DNA from 3 places in the Paenibacillus sp. KN14-4R genome. Region 3 is predicted to be linked to each of the others. Evidence: riboswitches for the same ligand, from Rfam matches in the RefSeq annotation. Region 3 holds a riboswitch; each other region holds the start of a gene.
The links. Region 3 has a riboswitch for cyclic di-AMP ahead of ACSBOP_RS19270 (G5 domain-containing protein). Riboswitches for the same ligand answer to the same signal wherever they lie in the genome.
Positions count from the first base shown of each region.

Region 1: it holds a riboswitch for cyclic di-AMP, as region 3 does, so the genes downstream of both, ACSBOP_RS11115 (hypothetical protein) here and ACSBOP_RS19270 (G5 domain-containing protein) in region 3, are expected to answer to the same signal.
Region 2: it holds a riboswitch for cyclic di-AMP, as region 3 does, so the genes downstream of both, ACSBOP_RS16680 (hypothetical protein) here and ACSBOP_RS19270 (G5 domain-containing protein) in region 3, are expected to answer to the same signal.

Region 1 is NZ_CP197466.1:2,349,617-2,351,818, reverse strand. It holds gene ACSBOP_RS11120 (bifunctional 5,10-methylenetetrahydrofolate dehydrogenase/5,10-methenyltetrahydrofolate cyclohydrolase) at 1-446, opposite strand, end outside; ZMP/ZTP riboswitch at 503-583, opposite strand; gene ACSBOP_RS11115 (hypothetical protein) at 647-1,057, opposite strand; cyclic di-AMP (ydaO/yuaA leader) riboswitch at 1,193-1,361, opposite strand; gene ACSBOP_RS11110 (substrate-binding domain-containing protein) at 1,675-2,202, opposite strand, start outside.
Region 2 is NZ_CP197466.1:3,409,386-3,411,587, forward strand. It holds cyclic di-AMP (ydaO/yuaA leader) riboswitch at 161-327, opposite strand; cyclic di-AMP (ydaO/yuaA leader) riboswitch at 354-530, opposite strand; gene ACSBOP_RS16680 (hypothetical protein) at 706-1,113, opposite strand; cyclic di-AMP (ydaO/yuaA leader) riboswitch at 1,129-1,313, opposite strand; gene ACSBOP_RS16685 (hypothetical protein) at 1,568-2,131, shown strand.
Region 3 is NZ_CP197466.1:3,905,400-3,907,601, reverse strand. It holds gene ACSBOP_RS19275 (ABC transporter ATP-binding protein) at 1-203, opposite strand, end outside; cyclic di-AMP (ydaO/yuaA leader) riboswitch at 485-693, shown strand; gene ACSBOP_RS19270 (G5 domain-containing protein) at 974-2,098, shown strand.

The DNA.
Region 1 (2,202 bases), 1.6 Mb from region 3:
GCAATAATGGCTGCCGGTGTACACGAAGGGAAGTCGGCAAAACCAAAAGCATTTTGAGCAAATCCGAGAGTGGTTACACCATCTACATCCTTTTCAATACGAATGGCTTCAAATGCAGCCCTTTCATCAATTTGATGGGGAACGGGGTGCTGCAGCAATATACCGTGAACTTTTGGGTCATTGTTGAGTTTGTTAATGACATCAATTAATTCATCTGTAGTGGTAGTGGAAGGTAATTCAACCCGTATAGACTCAATACCGAGACGTTTGCACGCATTGCCTTTCATCTTTACATAAGTTGCGGAAGATGGATCATCACCGACAAGAATGGTTGCTAGGCAAGGAACAATCCCTTTTTCAGAGAGTCGCTTAATGCGACCTACTAAGTTGTCTTTTATACTCGTTGCTACGGTATTACCGTCAAGAATCAATTTTGCTTTCATCATGGGATCAGCCCTTTCTTATGTGTAAAAATACATAAAGAGGTAAGGGATTAATCCCTTACCTCTGCCCAGGCGTACGGCTGATTATCTATGTGCTCCCTCATGGTTTAACCCATGTTACGCCAGTTACACATAGTCTTTTATTTCTCTCATAATAGCACATCTACAATGATGGCCTCAAGTATTACTCAATTTTCCAACCTTTAGAATGAAAAATAGGCGTCTGAAATTTCCAATAAAAATGAGCGATGGAACACACCTTCAGATCTTCTTTGTAGAGAGGATCTCTGTGACAGTTTATCCATGAGATTAGTTAAGGCTACTTCTATAGCGTATCTTCGATCTAGACCCCAAACTTCACTTTTAATTTGAATTAATTCAAGAGCCTCTGTTACAGATAGTCTCTTCAAGACCATATAAACCGATGCCCACTGAACAAGATCACGCTGCTGTTGTGGACAAGTCACATCAAACATTCCCCAACCGCAGAACCCATTACATGAAACCTTAATAAGACCACAGCTTTTAAGTCTGAAAATCTCAATTGAATCGATTTTGTTTTGCACAAGAGGGGAATGATTCAAATTGGGTAAATGCTCCATCACTAATGCCATGCTTGGCACACTCCTTATAATCGTTAGATAGGTGTTCCTCTCGGTATGTATTCATGCCAAAAAAGCCCTTCGAGTAGAGGACACTACTCTCGGACTTGATCTGCACGTTTCATGCTTGCAGGGGTGCCGGTATAGGTTCTCTCTCAATAACGTTTACGAGGTTAGCTGTCGGATTCGGGCTTGAGAGTGCCCTACGCTTGCCGATTAAATAAGCAAATGATTCACCCCATGAACACACTTTTTGGTATAAATGAGTTCGGATGGTTCCCCCGTTTCCCTTGCGGGAATTCAACATGTGAATGATATCGAGTTATTAATAGGAATCATACGCCGACCTTTAAATAATGTAAAACCGTAAAGAGTTGATATTCGCGCATTTATGGATGTTTTTCCCTTATGGTAGCGCAATCATGAGCAAGCCTTTTTTATTTTCTATAAGAATGCTTCGAAAAGCTACTTTTTTCCTCATTTCCATAGAAAACCCAAGAAAAAGGAAGAGTGATGCAGATAATAGAAGAGAAATATGCATTTATTAACAAATACAAGGATTTATAGGGTTCGATAAGAAGCTTATTTATACGCAAAAAAGTGTAGTGAATGCTATCACTACACTTTTCTTAAGTCTCAAGCAAGATTTCACCTGTCCGAGTCAGATCATAACCTGAGATTGCTTGAAGCTCTTGTTTAAACTCATCAGACTGTAGAATTTGAATAAGAGGGTAGATCCAGGATTCATTATCTGGATTTTTAAGCATAACGAGATCATAACGTTCTTGGATCAGAGGGATAAAATCAATTTGGCCCACAAGTTGGGCGGTTTTCTCAATGCCTACGCCAACATCGGCTTCACCAGATGCAACCTTGGATGCGACTCCGAGGTGATTGGTTTGTTCATGGTCATAGCCGAGAAGCTGCTCGGATTTGATTCCGTGAAGGCGGAGTTGTTCATCCAGCAGAACTCTGGCGCCAGAACCTTTTTCCCGATTCACTAATCTTAATCCGGGATGACTTAAGTCAGACCAAGTATGAAGTCCAAAAGGATTTCCTTGCTTGACGTACAGTCCCGCATTTCGGGAAAGTAAATTCACAACCACGTAGGAAGATCCAACGAGTATTTTTCGAATATAAGGGAGATTGTATTCACC
Region 2 (2,202 bases), 500 kb from region 3:
ATCATATAGATGATCATCACCCGAAATCACTCCTCCAAAATCTCGCAATCTAACCATTTTCTTTAAAAATAGGCAACAAAAAAGAAGCCTTCGCGCGAAGAGGAACTCTTCTCGCGGGCTTCTTGGCACAGTGAATAACACCATGTCTAGCGCGACAATCGTTGCCTCTCTCCGTACGCTTACGAGGTTAGCTGTCGGATTCGGGCGCTTGAGAGTCGCCCTACCTTGCATAACACAAGGATTCACCCCATGAGACTGATTTGTGTTTCAGGTCTCGTTGGTTCCCCCGCTTCCTGCTCATGAGCAGGAACTCAGCGATAAAGACATTTATATATCAACTAATAAATTCATCATCCTCTCCCAGTCAACGCTTACGAGGTTAGCTGCCGGATTCGGGCGGTGAGAGTCGCCCTACCTTGCATAACGCAAGGATTCACCCCATTTGCAGTACATATCCGACTCTCACATCGGACATTTACCACTTGTTTGGTTCCCCCGTTTTCCTCATGGAAATTAAGCGATTCAGAACTGAAAACTGTTTAATTTCTAAATCATGAGACGAATCATACGCCTCACACAGTTTTTTGTAAAGCGTGGTAATTGCAAGAAAATGATCTTACTTTGCTAGAATAACGCTTACTTTCATTTCAATCTTCCAATATCTCCTTCAAGCTATGATTTTCATCGTTTTTTACTTATTTGATATCAATTTGCATTTTCAAGCAAGAAAGTCACATCATTACTATGGGTATGAATCACATAATTAGCACCCAATCCTTTATAAATAAGACGGGGTTGAACCTCTTTTGTAATGACATAGATCGGCTCACTCGTCCAGGAACGGCATATTTGAATAAATCTGCAGCATAACGGTAAACTTTGTTCAAATAAATAAATTTGGCTATACGCATGTGCGGGAACAATCCACGTGCTGAGTTCAGAAGTGTTGATCAGTACAATCTGCTCCACACCCGATTTTAACAGCCTTTTATACTCCGATTTATTATTCGTTAGCACAGCAAAGGGCTTATTCAACCTTTGTAATGCACCAATAAACTGTTCTGAAGCTTCCGTATATCCAACCACCAATATCAATTCATTCTGATTACCCATCTCTCTCTTCCATCCCCTGTCTCTAACTTTTGCTTACGGGGTTAGCTGTCGGATTCGGACGGTGAGAGTCGCCCTACCTTGCATAACACAAGGATTCACCCCTTAACCATACAAGAATCGGCTCTCACACCGAATTATGCATGATCATCTTATTGGTTCCCCCGTTCTCTCATTCTGGAGAGATTCAGCATCTTTCAGACAGAATACTACGCTCGCTCATTTTTTTTGTAAAGTTTCCCCAACTCTTGCATAGCTTCATATCAGTAGAAAAAGATGACCTTTTGCATACTCCATCTCTAAATTGCTCTTTCCATCACGCTAGTTCTTCAAATTTCCACATTATTTACACATTCCATACATCTACAATAGCTATGAACCTATCTCTTATGTTAAAATAAAAACTGTTGAGTTTTTTTGGAGTTTAAGATATTATCCTGACAGGTGGTGTAAAACATTGCAGAAAAAGAACTATATATGGTTATATGTGTCGATCATTGCGTTTATCATACTTTGCGCATTAGCATTTGTGTTCCAATCGATTTATTTTATTTATGCAGCTAGTGCAGTTCCTATTATTATTGTGTTATTCATGCCAGACATGAACGGTGTGCAATGGATTTCACCTAGTAAAAGTAAGAATAGACTGCTCATTTACAAGGTTCAAGCCAGTGATCCTTCCGACTCCGATATGTTGATCATTTCCTTTCAACCTGGTTATGTGAACTGGAATAAACGTTATTTATACTTCTCATTAGATAAAATACCAACATTACCTCAAGTTCAAGTTGAGGATTTTACAACGAACCTAGCTGTTCTCTCGTCCGATCTTCATATGCATAAGAGTAAACAAGGTTTTGTTGGCATCTCTGTACCAAATCTCATCGAACGCTCCAAACCGATGCCTTATACGACTAATGAAGTAAATCGTATGACTATTCGTATGGCTGATCTTCATCATGTTGCAACAAGTCGTAAGCTTAAAACATCAGTTGGTGCTAAAAAGTCACTCCGCGCTTAACTAAAATGTTCATAGATATAACAAATGCCGCCTTCCCAACTTGGGATAGGCGGCATTTTCTTTTAACCGGA
Region 3 (2,202 bases):
GTTTGTCCATTCATATGAACGCTGCCTTGCTGTGGAAGCATAAGACCTAGAATATGTTTAATGGTTGTACTTTTCCCGGCGCCATTTAAACCGATTAGGCCAACCATCTCTCCTTTTTTAACAGAAAATGTAACGTCCTTCAGGATCGGTTTGCCTGGTAAATAACCGCCATATAAATTTGTGATTTGAAGCATGTCCGTCATAAGTCCCACCTACCTATTCATTGGAAATAGTGCGCTAGAATTAGGGTCTCAGATCCAAATTTCCGCGTTAAAAAAGAGCCCTTTTCACACAAAATAGTAACATTAACCAATAAAAATGGCAAAAACAGGAGCATTCATAAGAAAAATAGGGTTATCGAGAACAAATAAGTAAGTTTTACCAATAAAAATGATAATTTTAGCCAAATTTGATCAAATAGTTCGCTTTACAGGTTCTTAAGTTCAAAGTAATATTCTTGTCATATAACTTAATTACGATCATTCATTTCTTATCGCTGAGTTTCCATTTTGGGAAACGGGGGAACCGCTGTAAAAACTGGGACCAAAGTAATTGTCTCGGTTGTAGCAGAAACAATTGGGGTGAATCCTTGGAAGTAAGTTTAACTTCGGTTAACACTTATGGGCCAAGGTAGGGCGACTCTCGCGCCCGAATCCGTCAGCTAACCTCGTAAGCGTATTTTTGAGAGGGAATCATTATCGTTGTCGTGTCTACACATGTGTGTACAGAGACCGCGGGAAGATTTCTCTTCTTCCTCTTGGTCTCTTTTTATTTCACAATTGGATTAGCAGGAGTTTGTCTTTTGTTTAATCATAACCGTGATGAAGGAGGTGGACGAGGAAGGTTCGAACATTTCACTTATGGAAATGGATCGAATTCACGGACAGTTAACCATAATTTAAATCTATCAAGTCGCGTCAATTCTAATCATGCGTAAAACTCGACGGCGAGGCTTTGAAGGAGGACCGAAGAAGTGGGAAATATCTCAGATTTAGAGACCCATGTAAAACGATCATCCAGCATGTCCTTCGTAATGCGATGGAAGCGTGAAAACTTGCGTTTGATCTCAATAATATCTATCACTTCAATCGCTATGACTTTCATGTTTTTGGTGTTGTTATACGGTACGGCTACCAAGAGCGTATCCGTAGTTGTGAACGGACAAGAAACCATTGTAAAAACAAAACAATGGGTCCTAAAACGCCTACTGGATGAACAAGCTATTCGGGTTGGAGAACACGATCGAATCTCATTAGCCCTTGATTCAACAATCAAACAAGGTCAAAAGATCATAATCGATTATGCTTCACCAATTCAGATAACAGCAGATGGAGATACCGCAACTGTGTACACTGCCGCTAAAACGGTGGGAGAAGTATTGAATGATTCACATATAAAGCTAGGGGAACTTGATCGAGCGATACCAGCGTTAGAGCAGCCAGTCGCTGCCGGTACTGATATTAAGATTATTCGAGTTCGTAAGGAAACAGAAAAGATTACAGAGACGATTCCGTTTGAGACTGTTAAACAAGATGAAGCCAAGCTTGCCAAAGGGAAAGAGCAAGTCGTTCAACAAGGTAAAGAAGGCACAAAAGTGAAGCAGATGGAAAAAGTGTATGAAAATGGTGTGCTTATCTCCAGTAATGTACTTGAGGAGTTAGTGCAGACGCCAAGCGTGGAAAAGGTTATTGCGGTCGGAACGAAGAAAGAAGTCAGCACGCTAAGTGCAAGTAGTACAGATGGATTAGCAAAAGGTAAGAACTTTGCAGCCAAGCAAATTTTAAATAATGTTTCTTTAACTGCCTATTCTGCAGGTGATGGTGGTAAGGCAAAAGGAACCCCGAACTATGGCATGACTGCCACAGGTACAAGAGCTGTTGAAGGAAGAACGATTGCCGTGGACCCTAATGTAGTTCCATTAGGATGGTGGGTGTACATCGAAGGAATTGGATACCGTCGAGCAGAAGATACGGGTAGTGCTGTGAAGGGTATGGTAATGGATGTATACTATGACAGTGCAGATTATGTGAACCGTTTCGGTCGTAAACGGGGATATACCGTATATGTAATAGGACCTAAAAAACCGGAGACCGAGTAAAATTACCGATTTTGGGAAATATATTGTATACTTTATAGATGGAGAATTGCAAAGAAGAGGGAGTCCCCTCTTCTTTTTGTGCGTATAAGTGTGTTTTGAAAGGA